3 regions of the Shewanella sp. WXL01 genome follow, and region 1 is predicted to be linked to each of the others. Evidence: predicted binding sites of a transcription regulator. Region 1 holds the regulator's gene; each other region holds the start of a gene.
What was found. The regulator sigma-54, encoded in region 1, starts transcription at its own class of promoters, with help from an activator protein. The targets are predictions, from matches to a motif close to GTTGGCACGNNNNTNGNNT.

Region 1 (10,841 bases):
CGGCAATGTAAATATCAAAGTCAGTTAAGTCGTTAAAATCAATTTTGATTTGCTCAAGAAGGTTAGCCGTTTTGCCATCCCAAGTCTCAGTTGCATGTTCTACAACCGGAACAAAGGTTAACCAGTCTTGCTCTTGGTGCCACTGGCGAGCTATTTCCTGATAGTACATGGCATCTTCATTGCGACAGCCCCAGTAAAGGGTTGTTGGAATGGTTTGCTCACGCTGGATTTGGTCTTCAACAATGCTCTTGATGTAAGAGAAGCCGGTTCCGCCGGCAACAAGAAGGCGTGGGCGCTCGCTTTCGTGGCGGAGGTAGGCATCGCCTGCTGGCGCTTCGATGTCGATATAGTCTTGTGACTTTAAGCGTTCAACCACTTGCATTGGGTAGCTCTCAGATACCGCGGCGCCAATATGAAGTTCAATCGTTGTGTTAGTTGGCGCTGAAGCAATTGAAAAAGGGCGTTTGTCTTTTTCGCCCATCACTACACATAAATATTGACCCGCTTTAAAGTCAAAGTGCTGTTCTGGCGTTAAGGTAACCTGGTAAACCGCTTCGTTAAACTCTGCGACCTGATTGATTTTACAACGAATGGTGTTCATCTAATTTCCTTTAGACCCTTTCTATGAAGGTTTTTTCTATCTGCCTTTATTGGCGTATTTGTAGGTTGATGATGGTATTAGTTATCCAGCCCTAAATCAGACCACATTGCATCAACTTTATCTTTGATATCCTGGTCCATCACAATGGGAGTACCCCATTCACGGTCTGTTTCGCCAGGCCATTTATTGGTGGCATCAAGCCCCATTTTTGATCCTAGACCAGCCACCGGTGAGGCAAAGTCAAGGTAGTCGATAGGGGTATTATCTACCATCACGGTATCGCGAGTTGGATCCATACGGGTGGTGATCGCCCAAATTACATCGTTCCAGTCACGACAATTCACGTCTTCATCCACAATGATAATGAACTTGGTGTACATAAATTGACGTAGGAACGACCAGGCGCCCATCATTACACGCTTGGCATGACCAGGATACTGCTTGCGAATGGAGATCACCGCCATGCGGTAACTGCATCCCTCCGGTGGAAGGTAGAAGTCAATAATTTCAGGGTATTGCTTACGCAAGATTGGCACAAACACTTCGTTTAGCGCCACACCAAGCATGGCAGGCTCATCGGGTGGACGGCCGGTATAGGTGCTGTGATAGATAGCGTCGCGGCGCTTGGTAACATGCGTAACGGTAAATACTGGAAATGAGTCAGTTTCATTATAGTAACCTGTGTGGTCGCCATAAGGGCCTTCTTCGGCCATTTCATCTGGCTCTATGTAGCCTTCTAAAATAATCTCGCTGGTTGCAGGAACCTCTAGGTCACAGCTTATTGCTTTACACACTTCTGTGCGCTCGCCGCGTAGTAGACCTGCAAAGGCGTATTCACTCATGGCATCTGGTACAGGGGTTACTGCACCAAGGATGGTCACAGGATCGCTTCCGAGAGCAACAACAACAGGGTATCGCTCCCCAGGGTGCTTTTCTTTAAAGTCTTTAAAGTCGAGCGCGCCGCCTCGGTGATCGAGCCAGCGCATAATCAGCTTATTTTTGCCTAGCAGTTGCTGGCGATAAATACCCAAGTTTTGGCGCTTTTGTCTTGGGCCTTTAGTAATGGTTAATCCCCAGGTAACTAGCGGGGCAGCGTCACCTGGCCAACAATGTTGAATAGGCAACTGGGTTAAATCAACGTCATCGCCTGTTAATACAATTTCTTGGCACGCTGGGTTACGCACGGTTTTTGGTGGCATGTTCAGTGCTTGCTTGAACATAGGGATTTTTGAAATGGCGTCTTTAAAGCCCCTAGGTGGCTCAGGCTCTTTTAAAAATGCCAGTAATTCACCAACGTCTCGAAGAGCTAACGGGTCGTCTTTTCCTAATGCCATCGCCACCCGTTTTGGGGTACCAAATAGGTTAGCTAGCACGGGAGTTGAGTTGTTAGTCGGATTTTCGAATAAGATTGCAGGACCGCCTGCGCGTAGGACGCGATCGCAAATCTCAGTCATTTCTAAATGAGGATCGACAGGGTGACTTATGCGCTTCAATTCACCTTCTTTTTCTAGGTGTTTGATGAAGCTACGTAAATCTTTAAAGCTCATGATTCAATATCCAATATAAAGTCCCTGATGGGGCGCACTATAGCATCTTTAACTAAGTGGGTTAAGGCATTTGATCTGAGTCATGCTTGTGATATTCGTTATTCTGACTGATGAGTTCGTATCGACAAGGCGGGGGAAAGGAGTAAGATGAATTGTATGGTCTATTAGCTATGACTTAATTGGAGGGAAAGATGTTGCTCTCTCACCACCAAACAAATCCTGTTTTACGTTTGAATACCTTGTTCGCTGGCGTTTTGTTAGCTTGCTTACCGCTTGGAATAAAGGCAAGTAATACTGCATTAATGACGAGTGTGAATGGTGTATCACAAGTTCACCATAATGACGGCTGGCGTTGGGGTGTTGGTTGGAATAATTATCGCGGCCCGAGCATAGGTATTGGCTGGAGCAATGGTTATTATGACCCATGGCGTCATAATGGGTGGCACGATAGCTATTGGGGTAATGATCCTTGGCGCTGGGGTTATTGGCGCAACAGACATTGGGATAATCGTTACCCTTACCGTGAGCGTTATCGCCAACCTAAAATTATTCAACCTAAAAAAATTGCACCGCCGCAAAGGGTCACGACAAGTATTAGTTACGACGAGGGGCTACATAGCTTACCTGCTAATGCGCGTGTGGTGATAAAAGGGCCACAGACTTTTTATGAGTGGCAGGGCGTGACTTACCAATACGATTGGCAGGCCCAAAGGTACATGGTGGTTCATGAACCAGAAACATTGGTTCAAGAAACATCGATACCAGAAGGACCAGCCTCTACGGCCTCTAAAGAAGAATAAAAATGGCAAGAGTGAAAGAATTTGCGGTGTTGTTTGCAGTTTGCGTGTTAACTCAACATGCTGGGGGACATGGGAATTAACTTCTTCACTCTTGCCGGAACTGGCGTATCTAACTTTATTCTTAATGACTACTCGATAGTGTTTCAGGAGTTGGTCATTAAACTCGTGCAGCTCAAGGCCGCTAATCAAATGTCGTTAATTTATAGCTTTGCTAGATACATATAATAAGGCTCGGCCTCATGCCTGCAGGGCATGTAGCTGATGGTTAAGGCTTACAAGTTGCTGTTGCAGCTGCGCTATCTGTAAGTTGAGTTGTTCACATTGTTGCTGCTTGCTGTCGTTGGCAGAAGACTGCGCAGCCTTAACCCATTGGTAAAGCTTTTTAGACGAGATGCCATGCTCTTTAGCTACATGTGATACTAGTTTGTTGTGATGAATAACCTCATAAACCAGTGTTTGCTGCATGGAAATCTCATGATGCCTGCGACTAGCGGTGACTTGTGTGTTACGGCTTTCAGCACTCGAAGCTCGGTTTAAAAGTGAAGTTAGTGAGTTATTTTCATTATCACTAACCTTGGTGTTTTCACTAGCTATTGGCGCTTTAGTGGTTAGGTTTTGCATTGTACTTCCTTAAATTAAGTTACTGCATTTTGCCGGTTTATAGACTTATTGTTTCTATTAGTCAGTGTCTTACGTAACTGAGTCAGCTCTTATGTAACTGAGTATTTAGGGGCAAAATAACTTTGATGCTTATGTCCTGTGCTTAATGTTGACCGTTAGCGTCTGTTAATTGGCCAAGTGCTAATACCTAAATGACGATAAAAATATTGCTCTTGCTGGTAAAAACGTCGAACTTTCATCAACAAGTCAGACATAGGCAACAGCAATTTTTTACTATTTAAGTTGTGTACTCGCATCATAGTGAACTCCATATATCCTAATGACTACAAGGTGCCGCTTTGCGTTAACATGAAACGATCAGCATTTCGTATTTAGCATTTGCACCTAGACTCAACAGTTAGCGCTTTAAAGCTATCCTTGCTAGCGCTTTGTTCTCCCTGTTTTTTTCTTAACAATGTCATCTCATCCTAATTTGCCCTAGTTCAGGTTAATTTAGGTGAATACCTCTTTAGGGGTATATATAACTATAAGAAAGCTTTGTGCCAACTCGGAAATGTTTTTAAATTCAATAATATCAGTAGTTTACGCTTGCTGTGTTTTTAGGGGGAAAATCAGAGAGCCCAAAATTAGTGCAAATGCACCAATGTTGGACTTTGAAGGGCTGGCTGAGCAGACGGTTTGCCGCAAGCGGCTTAAGCATATTTGGATAGAGTGAGGTGCTACATTAAGAAGGCTGTAGCTAAGCCTAGAAACGCGAACAAGCCGATGACATCAGTGACAGTGGTTAATACCATGCCGCCAGCCAATGCTGGATCAATATTGAATTTTTTAAGAATAAGTGGAATGCCTGCACCGGCTAAGCCTGCTACTGTCATATTGATCAGCATAGCACCGCCGATGAGCCCAGCTAAGGCTATCTCACCTTTCCAAAGCCATACGGCCGCAAATACTAATACTGCCCACATAACCCCATTTAAACAGCCAATGGCTAGCTCTTTGCCAATAAGCCAGCGCGAGTTACTTTGGCCAATATGTCCAAGGGCAATACCGCGGATCACCAGTGCTAAGGTTTGGTTACCTGCAACGCCGCCCATACTCGGCACAATGGTCATTAAGATTGCAATGGTAGCGAATTGCTCAAGGGTGTTTTCGAACATGTTGCTCACCGAGGCGGCAAGTAAGGCGGCAAACAAGTTAATGGTTAACCATAATGAACGTTTGAAGGTACTTTTCACGACGGGGCCGAAGGTATCTTCAGCGTCGTCCATACCTGCCATACCCATCATGTCATGCTCTGCATTTTCACGAATAACATCAACCACATCATCAATGGTGATACGCCCAAGCAGTTTGGCATCGCTATCAACAATGGGTGCAGACATCCAGTCATGGCGCTCGAACAGTTGCGCCACTTCATTAGCTGGCATGTCGACAGGAATGCTCTCTAACTCAATATCCATGACATCGCGCACCGACATACTAGGGTTACAGGTTAATAAATCAGATAGTCTTACACCGCCGAGTACTTGGTCGCGCCTGTCGACTACGTACAGCATGTCTGTGGCATCAGGTAGATGCCCTCGTTGGCGCAGGTATCTAAGTACAACATCAATGTTAACGTCAGGGCGAAGGGTAACTGTATCTGTATTCATTAAACTACCCGCAGTATCATCTGGGTAACTCAATGCTTGTTCAACTCTGTGCCTGTCTTGACTGGTCATTGATTGCAACACCTGATGATAAACGGTATCAGGCAATGAGCGCAGAATGTAGGCGAGGTCGTCGGTATCCATACCGGCGGTTGCTTGCGCTAACCGCTCCGGCGTCATATTACTAATGAGGGCGTCTTTTAGGTCTTCACCAAGCTCTTCTAAGATTTCTCCAGCTTGTTCCTGGTCAATCAATTGCCATAGTACTTGACGGCTGCGAGGTGGGGAAGACTCAAGAATGAGGGCAACGTCTGAAGGTGCCATGTCGTGCAGCATGTTGCGCACGTGGACAAACATGCCGCTTCCTAGGGCCTGGGTGAGTTGATTGAGTCTTTGCTCTGTTAGCTCTGTATCTAAAACTTCGACACCCATTGGTAGACTCTCCCCAAAAAAATTTTGCTAATGGTAGCTTATCAAGTCGAGTACCACTAATTCATTTTTATGATATTGATGTTAAAAATTCGCTTGTATCACAGAGGGTTAACTGTTTTCCTCGAACTTAGCATCAATCAATGCGCTTACTGCATCGAGTGCAGCCTGAGCATCATTACCGCTAGCTGTGAGGGTAATGGTTTTTCCTACACCGCTTTCCAACATTAATAGCCCTAATACGCTGGCTGCGCTTGCTTGCTTGTCGCCATGGATAAGCGTTATTTCGGCGTCGAATTTCGCAGCTAGGGTTGCTAGTTTAGTTGCTGCGCGAGCGTGCAGCCCGAGCTTGTTAGATATGGTTATTTGTCGTTGCAGCATAGGGTTGTGCACTTTTTATAAGTATAGGCTAGCTTTGTGCTGGCGTGCTTAGCTCGCGGTGACTCACAAGTATTTTGTGTTTGATGTGCGTGCTAAGGCGTTTTGCTACTTGTTCAGCAATAAACACTGAGCGGTGTTGACCACCAGTACAACCTATCGCGATGGTGACATAGCTGCGGTTGTTACGCTCAAGTTGCGGCATCCAGGTTTCGAAAAAATTGTCGATTTGCAGAACAAACTTACCTACCTGAGGTTGCTGATTAAGGAAATTTTGTACCCCTTTGTCTAGGCCTGTTAGTGGTCTTAGCTCAGGCTCCCAGTGAGGGTTAGGTAGAAAGCGCACATCAAACATAAAGTCTGCTTCTTTAGGCATACCATATTTAAAGCCAAACGAGTTGATATTGATCACCAGTTCACGGTCGACACTGCCAAGCAAAATTTCTCTAACCTTGTCACTGAGCTCATAGATGTTGAACTCGGAGGTATCAATAAAGTGGTCAGTTATATTCGAAATAGGCTCGAGTAATTTACCTTCTTGAATTATGGCGTCTTGCAAAGACAGGTGTTGCTTAGACAATGGATGTAAACGGCGCGTTTCGCTATAACGTTTGAGTAGCACTTTGTCGTTCGAGCTCAAAAAGAAGCTAGTGATACTGATATCGGCTGGTAATAGTTGTAGCTGAGCCTGCAGTACTTTTCCTTGCTCCTTTATGTTGCGCACATCAACGCTAATCGCAATAAGCTCATGTGAGCCTTTAAGCTGCTCAAGCAATGTATTGATCAATGGGATCGGCAGATTGTCGACACAGTAGTAACCTAAGTCTTCTAGCACCCTAAGTGCAACGGACTTTCCTGAGCCTGAACGACCTGAGACGATAACCAGTTTCATTGAGCGATCACCTGATAGAGTTGAGTTTTATCTGTTGATTTACGTAACTGTTTGAGTGTTTGCTTGTCATTAAGTTTTTCTGCAATATAAGCCAACGTCGCTAAATGTTGCTGACATTGATCTGACGGTACAATAAGCGCAAATAGTAAATCGACAGGCTTGTTGTCGATGGCATCGAAATCAATTGATTCATCGCACTTGATAAACACCGCAATGGGCTGCTCGATATTGTCTAAACGACCGTGGGGAATCGCGATACCATTGCCTATACCTGTACTACCTTTTTTTTCACGAGCGACAAGACTTTCGAAAATTTCTTGTGCTGAAAGGTCTGTGTATTGCTCTGCTGCGATTTCGCTAATGAGTTGCAATACCTTTTTTTTACTGCCCGGAGTGGCACAGGCAGTGCACTCCGGCTGCAGGATGGTACGAATTTCCATCATTAATGCTTGGTTAGCTTCTCTTTATGTTTGATTACCTGGCGGTCAAGTTTGCTGATCAAAGAGTCGATTGCAGCATACATGTCGCTATGTTCAGAAGTGGCGAAGACTTCTCCTCCACTAAGGCTGACTTTAGCCTCAGCCTTTTGTACTTGTTTGTCGACATTTAGGATAACGTGCACATTGTTGATTTGCTCAAAATGACGTTCTAGTTTGGCAAATTTACTGTCAACATACTCTCTGAGTGAGTCAGTTAACTCAATGTGGTGCCCCGTTAGGTTTATTTGCATATATCGTCCTCCTTTGATTGAGCTTATAAGCTCTTACGTTGGTTTGAGGGCGGGATAAGCATTGCTTCACGGTATTTCGCTATCGTACGACGAGCAACATTAATCCCTTGCTCCGCTAACAGTTGTGCCATTTTGCTATCGCTTAATGGCTTTTTCTGATTTTCAGCGGCGACCAGCTTTTTGATAAAGGCGCGAATAGCTGTAGATGAGCATTCGCCACCGTCATCTGTGCTGACATGGCTTGAGAAAAAGTATTTGAGTTCAAACAGACCGCGTGGCGTATGCATGTACTTTTGTGTGGTAACCCTGGAAATAGTGGATTCATGCATCTCGACGGCCTCAGCAATATCGTTGAGTACCATTGGTTTCATGGCTTCTTCACCATATTCAAAGAAGCCTTGTTGGAACTGTACGATACAGTTGGCCACTTTTAACAGGGTGTCATTACGGCTTTCTAGACTCTTAATGAACCATTTAGCCTCTTGCAAATGACCGCGAATAAACTGGCTGTCAGCCTGGCTTTTGGTGCTACGAGCCATAGAAGCGTAATGCTGATTGACACCAATTTTTGGCATGTTGTCAGGGTTAAGCTCCACGACCCAGCGGCCATTTTTCTTTAATACTGACACATCAGGTATGACATATTCATCATCACTAGGTGTGATTGCCGCACCAGGCTTTGGATTCAATGATTGGATCAGGTGAATTGCTTCCCTAAGTTCATCTTCTTTAAGCTTGGTTTTACGCATAAGTAAACGAAAATCACGGCCAGCAATTAGGTCGAGATAGTTGGCAATCAACATACGCGCATTGTCAATATGAGGGGTGTCATTAGGAAATTGCGCTAACTGTATAAGCAGGCACTCACTTAGATCGCGCGCAGCAACGCCAATGGGGTCAAAATGCTGAATACGTTTAAGTACTGCTTCAACCTCTTCTAGCTCAACCTCTTCATCGCCCATGGCGCTAAGGATATCTTCGGTGCTTTGGGTTAAATAGCCTGTATCGTCAATGGCATCGATAATGGCGGTGGCGATGGCTAAATCGGTATCAGAAAAAGGAGTGAGGTTTTTTTGCCATTCTAAATGCTCGTATAGACCTTCTGTGGTCTCGCCTTGAAATGGCATATCATCGTCGCGTGATCCAGAGCTGGTTGCGCCAGTGCTGGCAACTGGTGAGGCTGTATAGACTTCATCCCAGGTGGTGTCCATTGGCAGCTCGTCAGGCATAGATTCTTTATTGAGCGAGTCTGCGAGATCAACGTTGGAAGTGTCTGTTTCAGCAGACTTTTGGCTTGCTTCACTAAAATCGGTATCAGCTTGATCTTGTTTGTCTTTTGAGGCGTCTTTACCGTCGTAAAATTCTTCTTCTACTTCAAGCAGTGGGTTAGAGTCTAATGCTTGTTGTATTTCTTGTTGTAGCTCCAATGAAGACAGCTGCAGTAGGCGAATTGCCTGTTGCAGTTGTGGGGTCATAGTCAGGTGTTGACCCATTTTGAGCTGTAGTGACGCTTTCATTTACCACTTATCCCTAGGTATCGTATAAGAGACACACATTAATGCTTGTAATTGGCTTCCTTAGGAGAGACTGGATTGGTACTCAGTCGAAGCTAATGCTGTCGCCGCCCATGTAGTTGAGCGAGCGAAACCAAAACATCAATAACTATAGCTTGAATTGTTCACCTAAGTATACTGCACGAACTTGCTGATCGCTCAAGATCTCATCTGGTGTCCCCTCGGCAATTAAGTTGCCCTGGCTCACGATATAAGCATGCTCACAAACATCGAGGGTTTCACGCACATTATGGTCAGTGATCAACACCCCTAGACCACGAGATTTGAGTTGCTGAATAATTTTCTTGATGTCGATTACCGAAATTGGGTCAACCCCCGCAAATGGTTCATCGAGCAAGATAAATTTCGGGTTTGCAGCCAGTGCCCGGGCAATTTCTACTCGGCGACGTTCACCGCCTGATAATGCCATACCTTGGCTATCGCGAATGTGAGTGATATGGAATTCTTCGAGTAAATGTTCAAGTTCTTCAACACGTTGCTCTTTAGTTAGCTCTTTACGTGTTTGTAAAACTGCCATGATGTTGTCGTGTACAGTTAGCTTACGGAAGATGCTTGCCTCTTGGGGTAAGTAACCAATGCCTTTGCGCGCACGCAGATGCATTGGATCAGAAGTTAAATCATCGGCATCAATTAAAATGCGCCCGTGGTCGCTTTTTACAAGTCCAACAACCATGTAAAAGGTAGTGGTTTTACCTGCACCATTTGGGCCCAGTAGACCAACAATTTGCCCAGTGGAAACCGATAAGCTTACGTCTTTCACTACTTGGCGGTTCTTATAGCTTTTAGCCAGGTTTTCAGCCGTTAAGGTGATTTGCTCTGTCATTACTTAGCCTACTGATTACCTTGTGTTGATGGCTCTTGCTGTTGTTCTATTCGCGTTTGCGGCTCAGGCTGCTGCTCGACAGGCGCTTGCTCTGACGGATCTTGGAAGTTCTCTGGCTGGATAATGGTTATCACTCGCTCATCGCCCTTACTTTGGGCTATGAGTTCTTGCTTATCAATGTTGTAGCGAATGATATCGCCTGTCACCTGACTGCCTGCTTGGTCAAGCTTAGCCTTACCTGTTAGCGTCAAGGTGGTGCTTGCGAGGTCGTAGCGTACTTCAGAGGCGCTAGCGGTACCGATTTTACCGTCGTCTAACTCTTGTGAAAAAGTCGCAGGGTTACCAGTGGCGACTAAGGTTTTGGTTACAGAGTTATCAGAAGTAAATGCGCGTAGTTCATCTGCTTGAATATTGATTGAACCTTGAACCACAGTCACTGGACCATAAAAAATGATTTGGTTATTTTTTATATCTGCCTTTTGGCTAACTGAGCTAATTTTTACTTGCTGCTGTAAGTCGCCTTCTTTTGCTTCAAGGGAGCTCATTGGGCTAACAAACCCAAGGGCAACAATTGCTGAAGCCAACAACATCTGGCGTGGATTAACGTGGTTCATAACGTCCTTCTACCTGACTAAGTAGTGTTAATTCTTGAGTATTTAGGTCTGCATGTAAACCTAAACCTTGAATTTGAAAGCCTTTGCCCTCGATAAATACCGCTGATTTAGAGGTGCCAATTAAGGTATTTAAATCCAATTGTATCTGTTGTGTGCTCAGCGATTGCAAAGGCTCATCAACGT
Region 2 (10,841 bases), on a different contig from region 1:
TTTGCGTTTTACTCTAGTGCCAACAAGCTCATCGATGCTCGAGTAATATTCACCGCGAAGGCTGTATTGATCCATGTACGCCAGAGTGAGTTGGCTTGATGACAATACCGTTTTTGGTGACAGCACTTCTTTGGCCACGACAACCGGATATTCAATCGCGACTCGCACGGCGACATAGATTTGCCATGGGTAAGCAAGGTCGGGGCTATCGCAGCTAATTTTTACCGTATTAGTACGCGAGATTTCTCTATCTGTTGCCAGGTTTGCTGAAATCGGTTCATAGCATCTTGGTGGTTGCTGGCGGCCTTCTAGGTTTTGCGGCGTAATCGTTACTTTTGCATTGGGCTTTGGCGCAATTTTTTTAGAAATCACCTCTTTAGCTAACATATCTATGGTCGATAAGTTAGGAGTAACGATGCTTTGCTGAGCCTCACCTTTATTTGATTCGTTTGCCGGTGATTGATTGGCACTTAACGGCAAGGTGTGGGTTATCAGCAAACAAAATAATAAAATTTTTACTTTCATAATGAAGATACTAGCGAGTTTTGCCAGATTACACCTATACTCTTTAAATGTTATTCAAAATAATAACTTTGGGTTTAAATTTCATGTTTTGCATGAGAATTGAACATTTGTTGCAACACGCTGCTCGGCAAAATGTAATTACACTACTTTTGAGTTGATTTTGCGCAAGTTTGCGATAAGTTTGTGAACAAAGTTAATGAATCAAAGTTAATTTTGAAATAGGATTCCCTGTTGGGCATTAGCATTAATTAAGCAAAAACTATGCCCAGCTATGTAGTCAGTTTTTTGGCAAATGTCATTCATGTTCATGATTGCGCTATTTGAACATTCGTCGTTTAGTTAGTTATGGCGATGACCGTTGAGATAAAAACTTGCAACCACGTGAGAAGACAAAGCTATTTGGCTGGTGTCGCCATTGAGTAACACATTAACAACAACAAGGCAGTGTTATGTCGAGTATTCTTGAGTCTGTAAATAAACGTACGCAACTGGTTGGTCAAAATAGATTAGAACTGCTGCTGTTTAAATTAAATGGTCGTCAGCGCTTTGGGATTAACGTCTTCAAAGTGAAAGAGGTGCTGCAGTGTCCGCCGCTCACGAGTCTGCCAAAATTAAATTCTTATATTAAAGGTGTTGCCCATATTCGTGGGGCAACCATTTCAGTGATTGACTTAAGTGCGGCAACAGGTGGCCGCCCGTTAGAGTCGACTGAAAACTGCTTTATTATCATTTCTGAATATAACCGCAGTGTTCAAGGTTTCCTAGTGAGTTCAGTCGAGCGCATTATTAATATGAACTGGGAAGCGATTATGCCGCCGCCACAAGGTGCGGGTCGTTACTCATACTTAACTGCAGTGACAGAGATTGAAAATGAGCTCGTCGAGATTTTAGATGTAGAGAAAATCTTAGATGAAATCTCACCAGTAAAAACTGCTATTAGTGAAGAAGTTGACGAAACACTGACTATAGACCGTGAGCAGAACTACCACATTATGGTAATTGATGATTCAGCTGTCGCACGTAAGCAGATTATTCGCTCGCTTGAGTCATTGAACTTACAGATTGATACTGCAAAAGACGGTAAAGAAGCGTTAGATAAGCTTAAAGCGGTTGCTGAAGAGATGACCGATGTGTCTCAAGAGATCCCTCTGATCATCTCAGACATCGAAATGCCAGAGATGGACGGGTATACATTAACGGCAGAAATCCGTGATGACCCTAAACTGAAGAACATTAAAGTGGTACTACACACTTCATTAAGTGGCGTATTCAATCAGGCTATGGTTGAAAAAGTTGGCGCTAACGACTTTATTGCTAAGTTTAACCCTGACGAGCTTGCCGAAGCCGTTAACAAGCACCTGAGTGTATAAGTTATTAGTTTGAACATGGGCAGGGATAGCTCTTAATTTAGGAAGTAAATGTGACTAATAAATCACTTGCTGAATCAGAGTATAATCAATTTAGGCTTTTCTTAGAGCAGCACAGCGGAATTGTGCTCGGTGAGAACAAGCAGTATTTGGTGCGAAGTCGACTAGCGCCGTTAATGGGTAAGTATAACTTGCCGTCTTTATCTGAAGTGGTTAAACGTTCAATGAAACCTACCGAGCGGCAAATGCGCGCCGAGGTGATTGATGCTATGACCACCAATGAAACCTTGTGGTTTCGTGACCGATACCCATTTGAGTTGCTACAAAATACTTTACTGCCGAATTACGGCAAGTTAGGCAGACCATTGAAAATTTGGTCTGCGGCTTGCTCTTCAGGGCAAGAGCCATATTCGTTAGCCATGACTGTGCTGGAGTATCAGCAACGTAAGCCTGGTGCATTATCGGGCGGGGCGTCAATTCAAGCGACTGACCTGTCACCATCAATGCTAGAGCGGTGTAAAGAGGCTGAGTATGACAGCTTGGCATTAGCTCGTGGCTTGTCTGAAGAGCGCAAGCGTCAGTTTTTTGATGCTTTGCCATCGGGCAATATGAAGGTTAAAGCTAATGTGAAGCGCCTAGTCAATTTCCGCGCTCATAATCTTCTTGAAAGCTATAGTTTGTTGGGTAAATACGACATTATTTTTTGTCGTAACGTATTGATTTACTTCGCTCCTGAAGCAAAAGCTAAAATACTGCGGCAATTTGCTGCCGCTTTGAACCCAAAAGGGATTCTGTTTTTAGGGGCTTCTGAGTCTATCGCTGGATTGACTGACGAATTTGACATGGTGCGTTGTAATCCAGGGATTTATTACCAAAAGAAATCTTAATTTTATAATTCAATAGCTTAATATATTTTTTCTTGTGACACGCCACGTACGTTTGTTCGTGGCGTTTTTATTGCACGCCAATTAACCTCCCACCATCGTATTACTTTATAGTCTTTAAAATTGTTGGCACAGCCTTTGCTTTTATTCCAATAAGCGTTAAAGGAGGCAATTTTATGGCGATTAATTTTGATAAAGCATTAGGAGTACACCAACACTCGCTTGGTATTCGTGCCCAGCGCGCTGAGGTGCTTTCTAGCAATATCGCTAATGCCGATACTCCTCACTATAAAGCGCAAGACGTTAACTTTGAGGCGGCAATGAAAGCGGCAACTTCTCGCCAGAAGGGGCTATCAATGTCGCAAACGTCAGAAAAACACTTTGATCTTGCCGCATTAAGTCGTCAACACGTGCAGTACCGGGTACCAAATCAGCCCGATACCGGAGACGGCAATACAGTTGATATGCAGCAAGAGCAATCAGCCTTTATGCAAAATTCACTTGAGTATCAGATGTCACTTGGTTTTCTAGATGGCAAGTTTAAAGGCATGCGTAAGGCATTAACGGGGCAATAATTATGAGCTTATTTAATATCTTTAATGTATCTGGTTCAGGCATGTCTGCTCAGTCAGTAAGACTCAATACTACTGCCAGTAATATCGCTAATGCCGATTCTGTATCAAGCAGTATTGACCAAACTTATCGCGCTCGCCACCCAGTTTTTGAGGCCGAAATGAAAAAGGCACAGGGTCAACAAACTGGCAATCACAGCGTGAAAGTTGCGGGTATCGTTGAGAGCGACAAGCCGCTACTTAAAGAATTTGCTCCTGATCATCCTATGGCTGACAACGATGGTTTCATTTACAAGCCAAACGTGAATGTGATGGAAGAAATGGCAGATATGATTTCTGCGTCGCGCTCGTATCAAATGAATGTCCAGGTGGCGGATGCAACTAAGAATATGTTGCAGCAAACGCTTCGCATGGGTAAGTAATTTTAAGTATTTAGTGGAGATTAAGTCGTGAGCATTATTAATCCTTACAGCCAATCAGTGCCGCAAGCAGCGGGTACGACTTCAAACACCTCTGCGGTTACGAGTGCCTCTGTTCAAAAAGAAACTGTGGTTACAGGTAACTCATATTTAGATGGTTTGCGCTTGCAAGAAGAAGTGGTACCAGAAAACAACAATGACCAGATGCTTAAGCAAGAAGACTTCTTTGCTCTGCTCAGTCAGCAGTTGTCAATGCAAGACCCATTCAAGCCAGTTGACAATGACCAAATGATTGCTCAGATGGCGTCGTTTTCAACGGTAGATGGTATCGCAAACCTTAATGAAGAGATTATTAACTTAAATACAGTAATGAGCTCAAGTCAGGCGCTTCAAGCCTCTGGCCTTGTTGGCCGTAAAGTACTTGTGCCTTCTGATACAGGTCATTTGTCGGCAGAAAGCCCTGAAGTGAAAGGGGTGATCACGACGCCTTCCGCAGTCGACACTATCACGGTTCGAGTTGAGGATGAGTCTGGTCAGACAGTAGCGACATTTGAAGTAGATGGCAGCGCCGGCGGTAACATCGACGTGTCATGGGACGGTTTAGATAAAAATGGGGAACCAGTACCTGAGGGACAATACTCGCTCAAGGCCACTGGTAATGTGGATGGTACTTCAGAAGAGCTACCTGTATCGACTTATGCTCACGTGACCAGCGTGTCATTGGGTACAGCGTCAACAGGTGCAATTTTGAATTTACGTGGTATAGGCGGCATTAAATTGTCTGATGTGCTAGCGGTATCTGAAAGCTAATACATAACTTTTTAAGCATTGATTTGCTAGTCAGAAAGCTAGCTAAACGAAGGAATAACAGGGGTTTATTATGTCATTTAATATTGCATTGAGTGGTATTGCAGCAGCACAAAAAGACTTGAATACTACCGCGAACAACATTGCGAACGCTAACACGATTGGTTTTAAAGAATCTCGTGCAGAGTTTGCTGACGTGTACGCCAATTCTATTTTCTCCAACAGTAAAACAGCAGTTGGTGGTGGTGCGACAACAACGCAAGTGGCGCAGCAATTTCATCAAGGAAGCTTACAGTTCACTAATAACTCGTTAGATATGGCGATTAGCGGTGGTGGTTTCTTTGTGACGTCATCTGAAATTGGAACCCAGGACCATGCATTTACTCGTGCCGGTGCATTTAAAGTTGATACTAACAACTATATGGTCGACTCAGCGGGTAACTTCTTACAAGGCTTCCCAGTAGATGAAGACGGTAATTCGACTTCGGTGAGCTTAACCACTACTCAACCGATTAAAATCCCTGATACTGCAGGTAGTCCTGTAATGACCTCTAACGTGGGTCTGCAGATGAACCTTAACGTAGGTGAGAGTGAGTTAGACCCTGCAGCGTTCGATCCAAATGACTCAGACACCTTTAATAGCTCTACATCAGTGACCGTTTATGATTCGCTAGGTGAAGCTCACATTATGACCACTTACTTTGTCAAGCCTCAAGGCGGCTCGCATACAGGTGAGAGTAACTGGGTAGCATACTACGCAGTAGATGGTAAGCCGGTAAATATGACTGGTGGTACAGCAGGTACTTACCCACAAGATACAACCGGTGACGGTAACCCTGATTCAACTGGTACTGCGCAAACAACTGGTGGTTGGTCTGGTAGTGTTGTTAAGTTTAACGATGTAGGCGCATTTACCGGTACAGACCCTGCAGTACTCACAACTGAAGTGTTAGGTGTAAACGGTGCTGATGTATTGGGTCCTGGCGCTGATGGTTCACAAACAATTACGATTAACTATAACAACCCAACTCAGTATGCATCGCCATTTGAGGTGACAGAGTTAACTCAAGACGGCACCACGGTTGGCCGTTTGACCAATGTAAACATCGGTAGTGATGGTCTGGTTAATGCCAGTTACAGTAACGGTTCTAGTGTACCGCTTGCACGTGTTGCACTGGTACGTTTTGCTAATGAGCAAGGCTTAACTCAGGTGGGTAACACTTCTTGGAAAGCCAGCCTAGACTCAGGCCCAGCGCTTGCTGGTGAAGCAAACAGCGGCACATTTGGTAGCATTCGTTCATCAGCGCTAGAGCAGTCGAACGTTGACTTAACCACTGAGTTGGTTGACTTAATTTCTGCGCAGCGTAACTTCCAGGCTAACTCGCGTACCCTAGAAGTGAACAACACCCTTAACCAAACAGTGTTGCAGATCCGCTAACTTCTATCTATCGTGTTGCCGCTTCCTTGCGGCAACACTTTTCCTTATTTTTGATGTCATTTTTCATTCCCGCTTCTCGCTAAGTTTTTGACTACTCCTCACTCGTCTAGTTACCGCTAATTTTAAATTAAATCAAACTATATCAATGTCTTATTTCGGTCGTTAAACATAACTTTGTTTTTGGCACGGCAGTTGCAGATATCTTTGCATTAAAGCAACTAAAGCAAAAAGTTTGACGGAGCGGTTATGGACAAATTTCTTTATGTCGCCATGACAGGGGCAAAACAAGGTATGAACGCACTTGCAGTGCGTGCCAATAACCTTGCCAACGCCAATACCGATGGCTTTAAAGCAGACATGAATCAGGCTCGCGCCATGCAAGCCTTTGGCGAAGGTATGCCTACCCGCGTGTTTTCTATGGCTGAAAGCCCTGGCGCAAACTTCAGAGAAGGCCCTATTCGCACCACAGGTCGTGATTTAGATATTGCCATTAACGGTGATGGTTGGATGGCGGTGCAAGCGCAAGATGGCAGCGAAGCTTATACCCGCGCGGGCAGTTTAAAGTTTGATAGCACAGGTTTGCTTGTTAACAGCTCAGATCGAGCGGTGATGGGAGAGGCCGGTCCTATTGTACTGCCACTGCCGATTGAAAAGGTTCATATCTCCGGCGAAGGCATTATTTCTGTTCGCCCACAAGGTGCGACCGCTGAAGTGATTGAAGAGGTTGGCCGGATTAAATTCGTTAACCCAGGCAACGATCAAATGATGCGCGGTGAAGATGGCTTGTTCCGTTTAGCTTCCGGTGAAGTTGCAGCAACAGACCCAACAGTGCGTGTTGAAAATGGCGCAGTTGAGGGCAGCAATGTTAACGCTGTTCACGAGATGGTTGAGATGATCAACATTCAGCGTCAGTACGAAATGCAAGTCAAGATGATGAAAAATGCGGAAGAGCTAGACCGCGCGTCATCATCATTATTAAGAATGAGTTAGGAGTAACAAATTATGCACCCAGCACTCTGGATCAGTAAAACCGGCCTTGATGCTCAGCAAACCGATATCTCTGTTATTTCTAACAATGTCGCTAATGCTAGCACTGTAGGCTTTAAGAAAAGCCGCGCTGTATTTGAAGACCTGCTATATCAGACTGTAAACCAAGCTGGTGGCGTTAGCGCTGACAACACCAAGTTGCCAAATGGTTTGAATATGGGTGCAGGTACTAAAGTTGTTGCCACCCAAAAAATGTTTACCCAGGGCAATATGCTTACCACTGACAATGCGCTGGATCTAATGATTGAAGGTTCTGGCTTTTTTGAAGTGCAGCTACCTGATGGCAATACCGCTTATACCCGTAACGGTCAGTTTAGTTTGGATGATACTGGTCAAATCGTGACGCCAGGTTCAGGGTATGTGGTTCAACCCGCAATCACCATTCCTGAAGATGCCACCAGTATTACGGTATCGTCGCAAGGTGAAGTGTCTGTGATGACCGCTGGCGCAACTGAAAGTCAGGTAGTTGGCCAGCTTTCTATGTCTGATTTCATTAACCCTGCGGGTTTAGACCCGTTTGGTCAAAACCTGTACACAGAAACTGGTGCCAGTGGTGCACCTATTCAAGGTACACCATCTGAAAACGGCTTAGGTGCCATTCGTCAAGGCGCGCTGGAAACGTCGAATGTAAACGTTACTGAAGAGCTGGTGAACTTGATCCAGTCACAACGTATCTATGAGATGAATTCGAAAGTAATTTCAGCGGTTGACCAGATGCTGTCTTACGTTAACCAAAACTTATAGAGGTGGGTTATGGGTAAGTATCTTTTTATGGGCACGCTGATATTGATGCTCGGCTGCAGCTCAACTCAAAATAAACCAATTCCGGACGATCCGTATTACGCGCCTGTGTACCCGGACGCTCCGCCGACTAAGGTGCAAAATACCGGCTCTATTTTTATGGACGCCCATGCTTCAAGCCTGTATTCAGATATTCGCGCCCATAAGGTTGGCGACATCATTACAGTGGTGCTAAGAGAGTCAACTCAGGCAACGAAAAGCGCCAATAACGAGATGAAAAAAGATAACTCGATTGGTGTTGAGCCAGTTTATGCCGGTGGTAAAAACGTCACAGTCAAAGGCGTTCCAATTGATTTTCGCTATTCAGATAGCATGAATACCAAGCGTGAAGCCGATGCCGACCAATCAAACAGCTTAAACGGCAGCATCTCTGCCAATGTGATGCAGGTGCTAGGTAACGGTAACTTAGTTATTCGCGGCGAAAAGTGGATATCTATTAATAATGGTGATGAGTTCATTCGCGTGACTGGCATTGTACGTAGTGAAGACATCACTCCAGACAACACGATTGAGTCAACTCGAGTGGCCAATGCGCGTATTCAATATAGCGGTACTGGCACCTTTGCCGAGTCACAGCAAGTTGGTTGGCTAAGTCAGTTCTTCTATGGCAAATGGTGGCCATTCTAGGAGCAGCTTATGAAAACCAAATTGATTCTTTGTATCGCACTCATTGCGATGACATTAAGCTCATCCACTTTCGCGCAGCGACTAAAAGATATTGCCAACATCCAAGGTGTGCGTAGCAACCAACTGGTAGGTTATGGTTTAGTCGTGGGTTTGCCAGGTACCGGTGAGAAAACTCGCTATACCGAACAAACCTTTAAAACCATGCTTAAAAACTTCGGTATTAACTTACCTGAAAACGTTAACCCTAAGATTAAAAACGTTGCGGTAGTGGCTGTTCACGCTGAAATGCCAGCGTTTATTAAGCCAGGTCAAAACCTTGACGTTACCGTATCAAGTTTAGGTGAAGCTAAGAGTTTACGTGGTGGCTCACTGCTGCAAACCTTCTTAAAAGGGGTTGATGGCAACGTGTATGCTATCGCGCAAGGTTCGCTGGTAGTTTCAGGTTTTAGCGCTGAAGGTTTAGACGGCTCGCAAGTTATTCAAAATACACCAACCGTGGGACGTATCCCAGGTGGCGCGATTGTTGAGCGCAGTGTGGCATCACCATTTGCCAATGGCGACCATTTAACCTTCAACTTACGCCGAGCAGATTTCTCTACTGCTAAAAGAACTGCTGATGCGATTAACGGGTTACTTGGCCCTGGTATGGCACGAGCGATTGACGCTAGTTCAATTCAAGTTAGCGCACCGCGTGATGCATCACAGCGCGTCTCTTTTCTTGCCACATTGGAAAACATTGAAGTCGAGCCAGCTGATGAATCAGCCAAGGTAATCGTTAATTCCCGTACCGGCACTATTGTTGTTGGCCAAAAGGTTAAGTTGTTGCCTGCTGCGGTAACCCATGGTGGTCTTACTGTCACCATTGCTGAGGCAACTCAGGTGTCGCAGCCTAATCCATTTGCGGGCGGGCAAACTGTGGTGACCACCGAAAGCACCATTGATGTAGATGAAAGCGACAATCGTATGTTTATGTTCAATCCAGGCACGACTTTAGATGAGTTGGTTCGAGCGGTGAATTTAGTCGGCGCTGCGCCATCGGATGTATTGGCAATTTTAGAAGCACTAAAAATGGCAGGTGCTTTGCATGGTGAACTCATCATCATCTAAAAATTGTCGCTAAGGCAAATGGTATCACTATGGATAAGCTGTCAAATTCATCGCATTTTCTGGATCTAGGGGGCCTAGATTCACTGCGCGCCCAAGCCCAGAAAGATGAAAAAGGGGCTTTGACAGCAGCCGCCAAGCAGTTTGAAGGTATCTTTATTCAAATGCTGATGAAAAGCATGCGTGATGCCAATTCCGCCTTTAAAGCTGATAGCCCATTTAACAGCCAGACTACCGAGTTTTTCGAGCAGATGCGCGACCAACAAATGTCGGTCGATTTATCTTCCAAAGGCATGTTGGGACTCGCAGAGTTGATGGTGCAGCAGTTAGACCCAGCATCGAGCAATGTTAAACCCGCATCTGTACTGCGAAATGGTACTGACAGCGATGTGACGGGTTTAGCAACTCAGGCGGTAGATTACTCGCGCAATAAGCTGCGAATTAATACGGCTCAGCCAGCTCAGGCTGATATAGATAACCTTCAAAATACAGGTTTATCTAGCAGTTTCCAGGCAGGTATTGCCGGGGCGCAAGCTGCAGGTTTTAACCCTGATGAAGAGTTTAATGCCCAACAGCAGATGCAAAGTATTTTGCAAGGCAATATCGGGGCATCACAAGCGCTTGCCACTAACTATTCATCAGCAATGAACGCTGGTTTTGGCGGCAAGCTACAAAGCGGCAAAAGCTTGCCTAATTCATCATCGTCTATGCAGGGTTTTGATACCCCTGAGCAATTTGTTTCAACACTTTATCCATATGCCAAAAAAGCGGCGCAATCACTTGGCACTACGCCTGAAGTATTAATTGCCCAATCTGCGCTAGAAACTGGCTGGGGACAAAAGGTGATTAAAGGCGCTGACGGCGCGCCGAGCAATAACTTATTTAATATTAAAGCAGATAAGCGCTGGCAAGGCGACAAAGCCCAGGTTAGCACGCTGGAATATGAGCAAGGTGTTGCAGTAAAGCAAAAAGCTGATTTTAGAGTTTATGACAGCATTGAGCACAGTTTTAACGATTTTGTGGAATTTATTAGTGGTAGCGAACGCTACCAACAAGCAACGAATGTTGCCGCCAAGCCTGAGCAGTTTATCAAGGAATTACAACAAGCAGGCTACGCGACTGACCCACAATATGCCAACAAGGTAATTAGAGTCATGCAATCAGTCACGCAAAGTGTCAAGTCAATGTTACCTGGGGAGAATAACTAATGGCGGTAGATTTATTAAATATTGCTCGCACCGGTGTATTGG
Region 3 (10,841 bases), on a different contig from region 1:
GCCCCAACGCTTAACTTCGCTACCACCACACTTGTTAGTAGAAGAGAAAATACCGTCGATTTGCTCGATGCTTAAACCTTCAACTGGGTTATCTTTGTGTACGAATACAGCTAATGCATCAATCGCTACACGGATAGCAGTTGGTTGGTAACCAAAATGCTTCTCGAATGCTTCAACTTCGTTTGGCTTCATTTTACGGCTCATTGGACCGAACTGTGAAGTACCTTCAGTAAGAGCTGGTGGCGCAGTAGATGAACCAGCAGCTTGAATTTGAATGTTTACGTTAGGGTAGATGTGTTTAAAGTCTTCTGCCCAAAGAGTCATCATGTTCGCAAGCGTGTCAGAACCAACAGATGACAAGTTACCAGAAACACCACTTGTTTTTTCATAAACAGGTAGAGTTTGATCGATTGCAGCCATCGCGCCTGCAGAGAATACACCAGCGGCAGATAGGGTAATAGCGCCGACAAGTTTTTTCAGTTTCATTGTAATGCTCCAAATTAAGCGTACTTTGTTTTGAACACGGTCAGTATCAACTTCAACGATGACAAGTCTATTACTGCTAGATGACAGTTGTATGACAGAGTGACATTTCGATAACAGATTTATGAAACAACTTAAAAACACTTTTAAGCGCCGACATAAGATCACGATTAAGCTATATTCGAGAGAATGACATATGCTCGTTGATGATTGACGCAATCTACAGGTTCGAAGTAACAAGTTAAAAACACAGAAATTGAACGCAGAACGTTAGCCAGAATTAGAAAGCAAAAAGCAGCCAGAAGGCTGCTTATTCAAACTCTAAGTTAATACATCTGAATGACATCAAACTATGTCACTTCATCAGCTAAAAGGTGTGATGGAATAATAAAGCTAAAGGTACTGCCTACACCTACCTCACTCACAATAATTAACTCACTGTGATGATGACTCAGCGCATGCTTCACAATCGCCAAACCTAAACCTGTACCACCGGTTTTACTGCTTCTGGCATTATCAACCCGATAAAATCGCTCAGTTAAGCGGCTAATGTGTTGAGGTGCAATACCTTGACCAGTATCAGTTACCGAGAACCTTGCGCCTTGCGCAACCTTGTTCCAGGTAACTGTTATAGTGCCACCTTCTGGTGTATAACGAATCGCGTTAGAAATTAAATTTGAACAGGCACTTCTAAGCTGCAATTCAACACCATGAATGTTCAATTCAGGGTCACAGTCAAATACTAGGGTATAATCAGTTAACGCTAACGCTTTGGCTTCTTCCTTAAGCACATCAATCATCACACGCATATCGACCACTTGCGATAAGTCAATCTCATCCGCATCTTCTATCCGTGACAACGCAAGTAACTGCTCAACCATGGATTGCATCCGCGTGGTTTGCTGCTGCATTAACTCAAGCGGCTTACTATTAGGTGAGTCAGTGCCTTCCATGGTTTGCATGATCTCTAAGTAGCCCTGTAGCACGGTAAGCGGGGTTTTAAGCTCGTGCGACACATTGGCGACAAAGTCTTTGCGCATGCCTTCTAGTTGATTAAGACGGGTGACATCGCGAGCTATAAGTAACAGTTGTCTGTCACCGTATCGCATGATACGTATCTCTAGTGTTCGGTTATCCGATACTGGGGATGGGATTTCTAACGGTTCATCAAAACTAGTTGAACGTAGATACTCTGAAAAATCGGGGTGACGCAATAAGTTATCAATGCGCTGACCATTATCTTGTGGCCACACAAAGCCTAAAATCAACTGCGCAAGCTTGTTACACCACAAGATATTATGACTCGAATCGAGCACCACTGCTGCGTCTGGCAGTGCCTCAGCACCTTGACGAAAGCGACCTAGAATAGACGCCAACTGCCCTACTCGGCGACGATTTTTACCTTGCAGACGGTAAATACCATTAAACACGCCTTCCCAACTGCCTTGCCCTTGAGGCGGTGTTAGACGCTTATCTTTCCATAACCAAAAGTTAAGACGCGCGATTTGACGATAGTGCCAAACCAGCAAAACAATACAACCTAAAATGACAGTAACTGCGACCTGGCCAACTGCTAAACCCACAATAAATAGCAAGCCTACAACCAAACCCAATCTTAGTAACAATCGAAAGCCAGAATATGATTCAAACATAAGCAGACCTAAAAAAGGGTTGTGTAACAACCCTTAGAAAATAATTAGGTAAATATTGCGCTACACCTTAACCCAATATCTACCCTATGACTACTCGTTTGCTATAAACGGGTTGAGAAGCGGTAACCAGCTCCTCGAACAGTTTGAATAAGCTTGTCGTGTCCGCCAGTTTCGACGGCTTTGCGCAGACGACGAATGTGTACATCTACGGTGCGATCTTCTACATAAACATTGGTTCCCCAAACGTTATCTAGAAGCTGCTCACGGCTGTACACACGTTCAGGGTGAGTCATGAAGAAATGCAATAGTCGAAATTCGGTCGGCCCCATATCGAGCACACTGTCACCAAAGCTAACGCGATGGCTCACAGGATCTAGTTGCAGGCCTTGAACATCAATCACCTCTTCTAAACGCGTTGGTGCACTGCGGCGTAATACCGCTTTAATACGAGCAACAAGCTCCTTTGGAGAGAAGGGTTTAGTGATGTAATCATCCGCACCGACTTCAAGGCCTTTGACCTTGTCTTCTTCTTCGCCACGAGCAGTCAGCATAATGATCGGGATCTGACGCGTAAATTCATCTTGCTTTAAGCGCTTGGCTAGCTGGATACCACTGCCTCCAGGGAACATCCAATCTAGCAAAATTAAATCTGGATAAGGCTCTTGTAATAACTCAACTGCTGAATCAAAGTCTTCAGCTGCAGCAGTGCTAAAGCCATGCTGTTCCATGACGAATGTCAGCATCTCACGGATTGCTGCTTCATCTTCTACAATTAAAATCCTAGCTGTCATAATCGCTTCTGTTGCTTCTGTTATAAATGTGCCACATGGTTATTATTGGTCAGTTTTATTACAGATTTATGATAGTAAACTGCATTTTCTCACTAATTCCAAAAATATGTCATATTAATATCATTAAAACGAAAAAAGGGGCCTAAGCCCCTTTTTATCAAGACAATTATTAATTTAGAACTTGTGTTCTAAACCTAGACCAAAGTACTTGTCTTTGTCATCACCAGATTCAGGGGTATTGTGAGTGTAGAAAGCGAACAATTTAGTTGGCTTACCTAACTTGTAATCAGCACCAACCGACCAAGAATCGCCTTTGTTTTCCATGTCCTGGAACTGAGCTTTAAGTGTTACAGCATCAATGCTGTAAGCTGCGCTTAATAGGTAACCTTTATTCTTAACGTTGCTGTTTAGCTTTTCTTCTTGTTGGTACATACCACCAAGTTTGAAGCCAGCGATTTTACCTTGAACAGTTGCACGAGCAACGTCATAGCCTTTTACTTTTGAATCATACGCGATAGATGCGTAGATAGGAGATTTCTTAAGGCCAGCATCGCCATACATAACTGCAGTAGAGAAACCATTCTCTTCCTGCTGCTTGCTATCAGCGTCAGCTACATAAGTTACACCCGCTTGGAAACCGCTGAATGATGGCGTCACGTATGTTGCAGTTTGCGCCATACGGTTCTCACCGGCGAACAAACTCTTTAAGTCACCTTCTAAGTCATTGAACAGGTCAACTTTACCTTGCGACTTTTTAAGCATGGTGTCGTTGCGACCGACAGAAACAGCACCAAAATTACCTTTTAAACCAACAAATTGGTTACGCGCAGTGAAGTTATCAGAACTCGCGTTACCAGTATCAACTTGGTACTCAACAGTGTAGAAAGCTTCTAATGAATCGCTTAACTCAAAAGCACCTTTTACACCAAAACGAGATGCGTTGCTTTGAATGGTAGTGTTAGAAACGTTCTTACCATCTTCATAGTAATCGTTAGATTGAGCAGTGACATTTAGCTTACCGTACACTGTGATTGGATCAGCAGCGTAGGCAGTTGACATAGTTGCAGCAGTGATTGCTGTAGCAATTACAGTTTTAGTTAACGCTTTCATCATTTCATCCTTTTGACGAGTTATCGTCTTTTTTGCTTGTAAAGGGCGAAATAAATCGCCGCTTTGAACTGTGAACGGCGGCAAGTTTGCACGTTGAATATTGCAGATTTATTTCAGTAAATTCACTTTTGCTTAAGTAGCTGTTTGCAAAATAATCAGCCAGTAAGCAAAGTGCTTATTTTTCAAATAGTAAGATAACACCTCAAGATTTATGACAGTTTTGTGAAGCGTGTTTTTTTAGTGACTGTACGCAAAATAAAACGCAATAAAGTCCGAAACTGCGCCAATATTAGGCGACTAACTTCTAATAACTCATTCACTGTTCTAATAATCAAACGAGCAAAGGCTGAACAAAACTCACCCAGCTATCACTCTCAACTACGTGGCATGTTTACCCTTTGGATGACATGCCGTACACTGCTGCACTATTCATTGATTTAACTTAGGTTACTCATATATGTGGTTCAAAAACTTAACTCTCTACCGCTTTAACAAACCATTCAACGTTGAAACCGAAGCGTTAGAAACTGCTTTGCAAGACTTCACTTTTTCACCTTGCAGCAGCCAAGACATTAGCAAATTCGGTTTTAGTAAGGCGCTAGGCAAGCAAGGCGACGCACTAGTACATAGCGCAGAGAACCGTCACTTAATTTGCGTAACGAAAGAAGAGAAAATCCTGCCAGGGCAAGTGATTAAAGAAGCCCTTGATGAAAAAGTCGCTGAAATTGAAGCAGCAGAAAACCGCAAAGTGACCAAAAAAGAAAAAGACTCCATCAAAGATGAAATCACCACCACTTTGCTTCCACGGGCTTTTTCTCGCCGCAGTCAAACGCGCGCACTAATCATGCCTGAGCTTGAAATGATTTTAATAGACAGTTCAAGTGCAGCTAAAGCAGAAGAATTACTCGCGTTGCTGCGTAAAGCACTAGGCAGCTTGCCTGTTATTCCGCTTAGCTTTGCTACCCCAATTGAAACGACACTGACTGAGTGGTTAAAAGCTGGTAGCGCACCCATGCCGTTTGAAATGCAAGATGAAGCAGAACTGAAGAGCGATTCAGATGAAGGCGGAATTGTTAGATTCAAACAACAAGTGCTACAAGAAGATGAAGTACTAGCTCATATTGAAACAGGTAAGCAAGTTCACAAACTTGCTTTGCACTATGGTCAATCTATTGCCTGCGTCATTCAATCTGATGCCAGTGTCAAGCGTATTAAGTTCTCTGAAGAATTCCGCGCGGGTAATGATGATATCGGCGGAGATGATCCTTTAGCAAAAATCGATGCTGACTTTGCGCTTATGGGAAGTGAGTTGGTGTCTTTTGTTAATGCTATGCGTGATGCATTAGGTCCATTTGAGCAACAAATTTAAGCTCATTTTTCGCGAAAACTCACTTTAATAAAGAAAGGCCGCGATGTTTCCATCGCGGCCTTCTATTCTCTTGTTAAGCTGTCCAGCTATTGTCGTGCTCCCTGCACCATCCATGCGTCTAGTTGCGTCCTGCCCTGTCCGTGATCTTTCCTTGAAATCCGTGTACTTGCGTACTTCCCTCTTACTCGGTTTTCCATTGACCGAGCCTGCTCTATCCTAAGCGTGTCCTAGATCTATCCCTGAAAATCCTTCTTATTACACTTCCGGTGTAACTAACGCTTTCTCTCACTCCCTGACAAAAAGCTTTTATCCTTAACTGGCTTAACGCCACTTTCCTTTGGTGAACATCCTGTCACCCCATTCCCGTGTGTATCCAGCTCCTTGGATGTGGATATAGTAAAGAAGTTGTATCAAAATCACAGGGGTGAAAAACTATTTTAACATCCACTCAACAATAAGCTTGTTATGCACAAGGATAACAATAAACAAAAACAATAACTTACATCGTAACCACAGTATATGCACTCAATAACAACTGTTGTTGTCTCACACGGTTTGTGAGATATATCTCACACGAAAGATGTCATATATAGCAACATAAACGAAAGTACTAGTAAGTATAGGTTAGACTACATTGTTGAATTTGTAACACCGCAAAGCACACTTTGTACAAAAAACAGCCAACAAAGCTTAATTCCTACAATACTCGATCTACGTTTTATACTCACGTACTCCACATCAATATTCAATACAAATAAAAAAGGCACAACCTCGAAAGGTTGTGCCTGTTTTTCTTCTTGTTAGCCATCCTGCTAATTTGTTGCTCCCTGCACCATCCGTGCGTCATCGCTATCCAAGCGTGTCCTATCCCTATTAACTCAAATCCTTGCTAATCATTAGCATTGAGCTTCATTCCATTGATCAGTCATCCATTTACTGAACATTCAAATCCATCTGAGTCTTCCTTGGCGTCCTGCTATCCTTCCCTTATTCCTTGTGTCTTACGACACCCATCCTTGTTTCGGTTATCCATTTACCGAGCTCATGCCTGTTCCTTGGGCGTGTCCTGCATTCATCCTTGAAAACCATCATCCTTAATACAACCTTCCTTTAAAGCTAATAAGTTATTTGCTCTTCCTGAGCCGTAATAACTTGATGGGTTAATCATACGCCTTTAAGAGGTCGGTCCAAGATGCTTTTCATACATTTCACAGAAGAATAACATTTCAAAAATGAAATATTTAACCAAAAAACCAATAAAATCATAAAGAAAGACTTTAACGATTGTTAAAACACTGATGCACGTCAATAGAAAGACCTACAAGCGTGTAAGAGATATCTCACAAGCAAACGGTTTGATCATCCATACTCAATTATTTTCGAATTCGATTTGTTAACATTTGCCACAACATTACCCAGTCACCAACAAAGCTATACCAGGGATAAGCGAAGGTAGCAGGTTTATTCTTCTCAAAGAAAAAGTGTCCAACCCAGGCAAATCCATAACCAATAAAAGGCAAAACAAATACATAGCTCCAGCTTGCTGTGACTACCACCCAGGCAAGTACCGCTATCGTCAACAAAGAGCCGACATAATGTAAGCGTCTGCAAGTTGGGTTTTGATGCTGAGACAAGTAAAAGGGATAAAACTCGGCAAAACTTTGGTAACGTGGACTATCAGACATAAACCGACCTATGATTTCTTGTAGAAAAGTACACTGCCATGGACACTGCCTATAGTGACATCGGCAATTGCACTGAACTCTTGCTTAACGAAGATTTGTTTATGGCGATGATCACTGACAAATACGCCCACACCATCTAACTCATGTTGCTCATCACACCAGCTCTGTACCGCTTGAATTAGTCGACTGCCTAAGCCTTTGTTTTGCTCGGCAGGACTTAACGCAATGAACTGCAACACACCGCATTTCTCCGACGGAAGCTGCTCGAGAATACACGCCTCTTTATTGATCATGCTTTGGGTCGACTTCCAGCCAGTACCTAACACCATCTTCAAGCGCCAATGCCAGTAACGAGTTTCACCTAGTGGCACTTGCTGGGTAATCACACAAGCCACCCCAAGTAAACGCTCACCATCAAACAAGCCTATTAAAGGTTGGTCTTGTTGCCATAACTCATTTAATTCCTCACGAATCGCCGCCCTTAGTTTCTGCTCATAGGTAGACAAGTCGCCTTGGCCGAGGACATCATTAAAGAAAGGATCATCATGATAAGCGTTGTAGATAATAGACGCAGCAATCCGCAAATCTTCAGCGGTTAAATACACTGCTCGCAGCTGTTCTAATGTAAATGCTGACATATGCGCTCACCTTACATTTATAAGTAAGTTAGTATTTGAATTACAGCTTAAAATTCCCTCAATTAATCCAATCTAGCAATTTAACATTTTTTAAACAATTACTTTTTTACAATGTAAAAGGCCTCGTCAATGACGAGGCCTTGCCTTACTAATTTAAGCTTTTGCTTACTTATATTTGCTTATAAGCACTGTCGCCCCAGCCAACGAGCGCGTTATCGCGCAGCACGACCGGAGTACATTCATCCTTAGTGGTCTTACCGTCGCCTTTAGTCCACTGTGTACGATAAAAATAAACTTGTACTTCTTGTTTCGCGTCTCCGTCATTGCTTAGATAGGCTTCGGTGAAATCAGCCGTCCCCATAATTACAAGCACTTGCTCTTTGGTCATTCCCATCGAAAGCTTAGTCAAATTAGCGCGATTTTTTTCTTGTTGTACTTCCCAATAATCATGGTTTTTAGCTGACTTATGATCGCCGACATTCAATACACAGCCTGATAAACCTAAGGTAGTGGTCGCAATAATAATTGAAGCTAATAGTTTTGATTTCATCTCAGTTCCTTTTTGTTAAAATGGTCAACTATGCTCGCTATAAAGCGATATCCATGCCAATTATTTAAAGCGTTGAAATTAAAAGATAATTAATCTTTCACCACTTTAAGTTAGTTAACTTGCCAACGTCATTAAGCTAAATTTTAAGGATTTTAACCAACCATGCGTCCAATTGACCACGTACTTGCTGCCGCAAAAGGTATCGCACTGAAAGGGCAAAAGCCCAATGTTGCTCTCATTAAAGGTCGTGTTGGCGCAAATGTGCCAATGCCTGTCATAGTTCAAGGTATTCGCGAGTTTAATGCCATGTCTGAAGAAGAGTGGCGTGGAATTGAAGACTCACAACCACAAGCAATAAGCAAAGACAAATCCGCTGGCGTTAGCCTCGAAGACCTAAGCAAGCAAGTTAATGCCATGCAAGACTACATTTCTCAATTAGAGTCGCGTATCAGCCAGCTTGAAACACAAGCAAGTAAAGGCGAATAACACAGCTATGTTTGTTTATGAATTAAGATTTGAGTGCTTTGCTGACACTACAATCACAGCGGCTGAAAAAGCAATCAATAATCTGCTTGAAGCTTATCGCGCCAATGGTCAAGTGCTCGGGCGTGAATTTGCGGTAGCCTTTAATGATGGCGAGTTTAAAGTGCGTTTGCTAATGCCAGAGCAAACCAGCCTGCACCCAAAACACAATAGCCCTTGGGTTAAGCGAGCATTGACTGAGCTGACTGATGCCAAACTGCTTGCACCTCGTGAAAAGTTCATAGGTCAGGATATAAACTCAGAAGCTTCAACCACCGAAGTACCAAGCTGGCAGGTACTGTACACCAGCTATGTGCATATGTGCTCGCCACTTAGAAGTGGCGATAGTCTAATGCCAATTCCGCTTTATCACATTCCGGCTACTTTTAATGGCGATCATAAACGGGTGATCAAGTGGCAAACTGAGTGGCAAGCCTGTGACGAACTGCAAATGGCTGCAGCAACCAAAGCGGAATATGCCGCACTTGAAGAGCTTACAAGCCATCAAAGCGATCTGTTCCGCCGAGGCTGGGATTTACGTGGACGTATTGAGTACCTCACTAAAATCCCTACTTATTACTACTTATATAGAGTGGGCGGCGAAAGCCTAGCTACTGAAAAACAACGGCCATGCCCACGCTGCGGCTCAAAAGATTGGCTGTTAGATGAGCCGCTATTAGACATGTTTCACTTTCGCTGCGACAACTGCCGCATCGTATCTAACATATCCTGGGATCATCAGTAGCCCGAAAAGTGGTAAAGATAAAAAAGTGGGTCAGAGTAAACTTTACTCTGACCCACTTTTTTAACTCACTAGCGACTTACTTTTGATGACCCATTAAATTGCCCCACATGATTTTAATTCTTGCCCATACTCCAGGATGGTCATGGACTACATCTTGTTCCTGAATCGGTGCGACTGGCGGTTTAACGATGACTTGCAACTGCTCAATAAACTCAGCGATTGAGCTGGCTAACTGCTGCTTAGGTTTATCGCCTGGAATTTCAATCCACACGCTACCATCAGAATTATCAACGGTAAGCATTTGGTCGCCCTCACCCAGCACGCCAATAAACCAGGTTGGCTGATGCTTAAGCTTTTGCTTCATCATCAAGTGACCAATCATATTCTGCTGTAGATATTCAAAGTCTTGCTGATTCCAGGCTTGCAGTAGCTCACCCTCGCCCCAAGGGCTGGTGAAATTTAGCGGCGCGCTATAATAGCGGCCGTAAAAGGCATTAATATCGACGTGCAATTCAAGCTCAAGCGCCTTAGCGACATTATCAAAATCAGCTGGAGTTTGGCGCTTATGTGGCTGCCAAAAAACCGCATCATCTAGATCGGCATCGTCATCCGCCACACATGGAGAGGCTTCACCTAGCGGGTAATAACGCGGCAACTCAGATAATGATGACTGATACACATTTAGATACTGTTTGAAAAAGTTATCAAAGGCAGATGAACAAGACACTTAAGCTACTCGTAGTTTATAATAAAGCGATATTTTGACATGGAAACCGATTAGATGACACAAAATCACGATCCTTATAATGAAGCGCCAGAACTTGCTGAGCTAACCCTTGGTAAATCAACTGGCTATGTCGCTGAGTATGACGCTTCATTGCTGCAAGGGGTCCCGCGTAAACTTAACCGTGATGCCATTGATTTAACTGGCGAGCTACCTTTTCATGGCTCAGATATTTGGACCGGCTATGAGCTGTCTTGGCTAAATGCCAAAGGCAAGCCTATGGTTGCCATCATGGATGTTTATTTAGATATCAACAGCGTTAACTTAATTGAATCTAAGTCATTTAAGCTGTATCTCAATAGCTTTAACCAAACTCGTATCGACAGTGTGGAAATGCTAGAGCAAACCATCAGCAAAGATTTGGCTGATTGTGCTCAAGGCGAGGTAAAAGTTAAAGTCATTGAGCCTAAACACTTCCCACAGTCTCGTATTGTTGAGCTGCCAGGCACTTGCATCGATGAGCTAGATATTGAAGTGAACGATTACGACTTCAAGCCTGAGTATCTTGAAGA

Region 2: the regulator sigma-54 is predicted to act here: its motif matches at 2,902-2,920, upstream of flgB (flagellar basal body rod protein FlgB).
Region 3: the regulator sigma-54 is predicted to act here: its motif matches at 8,321-8,339, upstream of G3R49_RS11085 (DUF3192 domain-containing protein).

Annotation. Positions count from the first base shown of each region.
Region 1 covers NZ_JAAIKQ010000001.1:587,459-598,299, forward strand. Annotated here, with positions in the region: gene fre (NAD(P)H-flavin reductase) at 1-601, opposite strand, end outside; gene ubiD (4-hydroxy-3-polyprenylbenzoate decarboxylase) at 679-2,148, opposite strand; gene G3R49_RS02385 (hypothetical protein) at 2,340-2,948, shown strand; gene G3R49_RS02390 (transposase) at 3,186-3,569, opposite strand; gene G3R49_RS02395 (hypothetical protein) at 3,725-3,868, opposite strand; gene mgtE (magnesium transporter) at 4,289-5,650, opposite strand; gene G3R49_RS02405 (HPr family phosphocarrier protein) at 5,759-6,028, opposite strand; gene rapZ (RNase adapter RapZ) at 6,057-6,917, opposite strand; gene ptsN (PTS IIA-like nitrogen regulatory protein PtsN) at 6,914-7,357, opposite strand; gene hpf (ribosome hibernation promoting factor) at 7,360-7,647, opposite strand; gene G3R49_RS02425 (RNA polymerase factor sigma-54) at 7,671-9,164, opposite strand; gene lptB (LPS export ABC transporter ATP-binding protein) at 9,310-10,044, opposite strand; gene lptA (lipopolysaccharide transport periplasmic protein LptA) at 10,053-10,634, opposite strand; gene lptC (LPS export ABC transporter periplasmic protein LptC) at 10,645-10,841, opposite strand, start outside.
Region 2 covers NZ_JAAIKQ010000002.1:276,188-287,028, forward strand. Annotated here, with positions in the region: gene flgA (flagellar basal body P-ring formation chaperone FlgA) at 1-525, opposite strand, end outside; gene G3R49_RS06395 (chemotaxis protein CheV) at 975-1,895, shown strand; gene G3R49_RS06400 (protein-glutamate O-methyltransferase CheR) at 1,946-2,779, shown strand; gene flgB (flagellar basal body rod protein FlgB) at 2,953-3,351, shown strand; gene flgC (flagellar basal body rod protein FlgC) at 3,354-3,770, shown strand; gene flgD (flagellar hook assembly protein FlgD) at 3,798-4,577, shown strand; gene flgE (flagellar hook protein FlgE) at 4,648-6,012, shown strand; gene flgF (flagellar basal-body rod protein FlgF) at 6,259-7,002, shown strand; gene flgG (flagellar basal-body rod protein FlgG) at 7,015-7,803, shown strand; gene flgH (flagellar basal body L-ring protein FlgH) at 7,813-8,487, shown strand; gene G3R49_RS06440 (flagellar basal body P-ring protein FlgI) at 8,497-9,594, shown strand; gene flgJ (flagellar assembly peptidoglycan hydrolase FlgJ) at 9,624-10,799, shown strand; gene flgK (flagellar hook-associated protein FlgK) at 10,799-10,841, shown strand, end outside.
Region 3 covers NZ_JAAIKQ010000003.1:543,640-554,480, reverse strand. Annotated here, with positions in the region: gene G3R49_RS11120 (PstS family phosphate ABC transporter substrate-binding protein) at 1-486, opposite strand, end outside; gene phoR (phosphate regulon sensor histidine kinase PhoR) at 834-2,135, opposite strand; gene phoB (phosphate regulon transcriptional regulator PhoB) at 2,237-2,926, opposite strand; gene G3R49_RS11105 (porin) at 3,101-4,039, opposite strand; gene rdgC (recombination-associated protein RdgC) at 4,494-5,405, shown strand; gene G3R49_RS11095 (DUF962 domain-containing protein) at 6,779-7,090, opposite strand; gene G3R49_RS11090 (GNAT family N-acetyltransferase) at 7,099-7,728, opposite strand; gene G3R49_RS11085 (DUF3192 domain-containing protein) at 7,898-8,278, opposite strand; gene G3R49_RS11080 (hypothetical protein) at 8,441-8,764, shown strand; gene G3R49_RS11075 (Zn-ribbon-containing protein) at 8,772-9,545, shown strand; gene syd (SecY-interacting protein) at 9,622-10,272, opposite strand; gene queF (NADPH-dependent 7-cyano-7-deazaguanine reductase QueF) at 10,327-10,841, shown strand, end outside.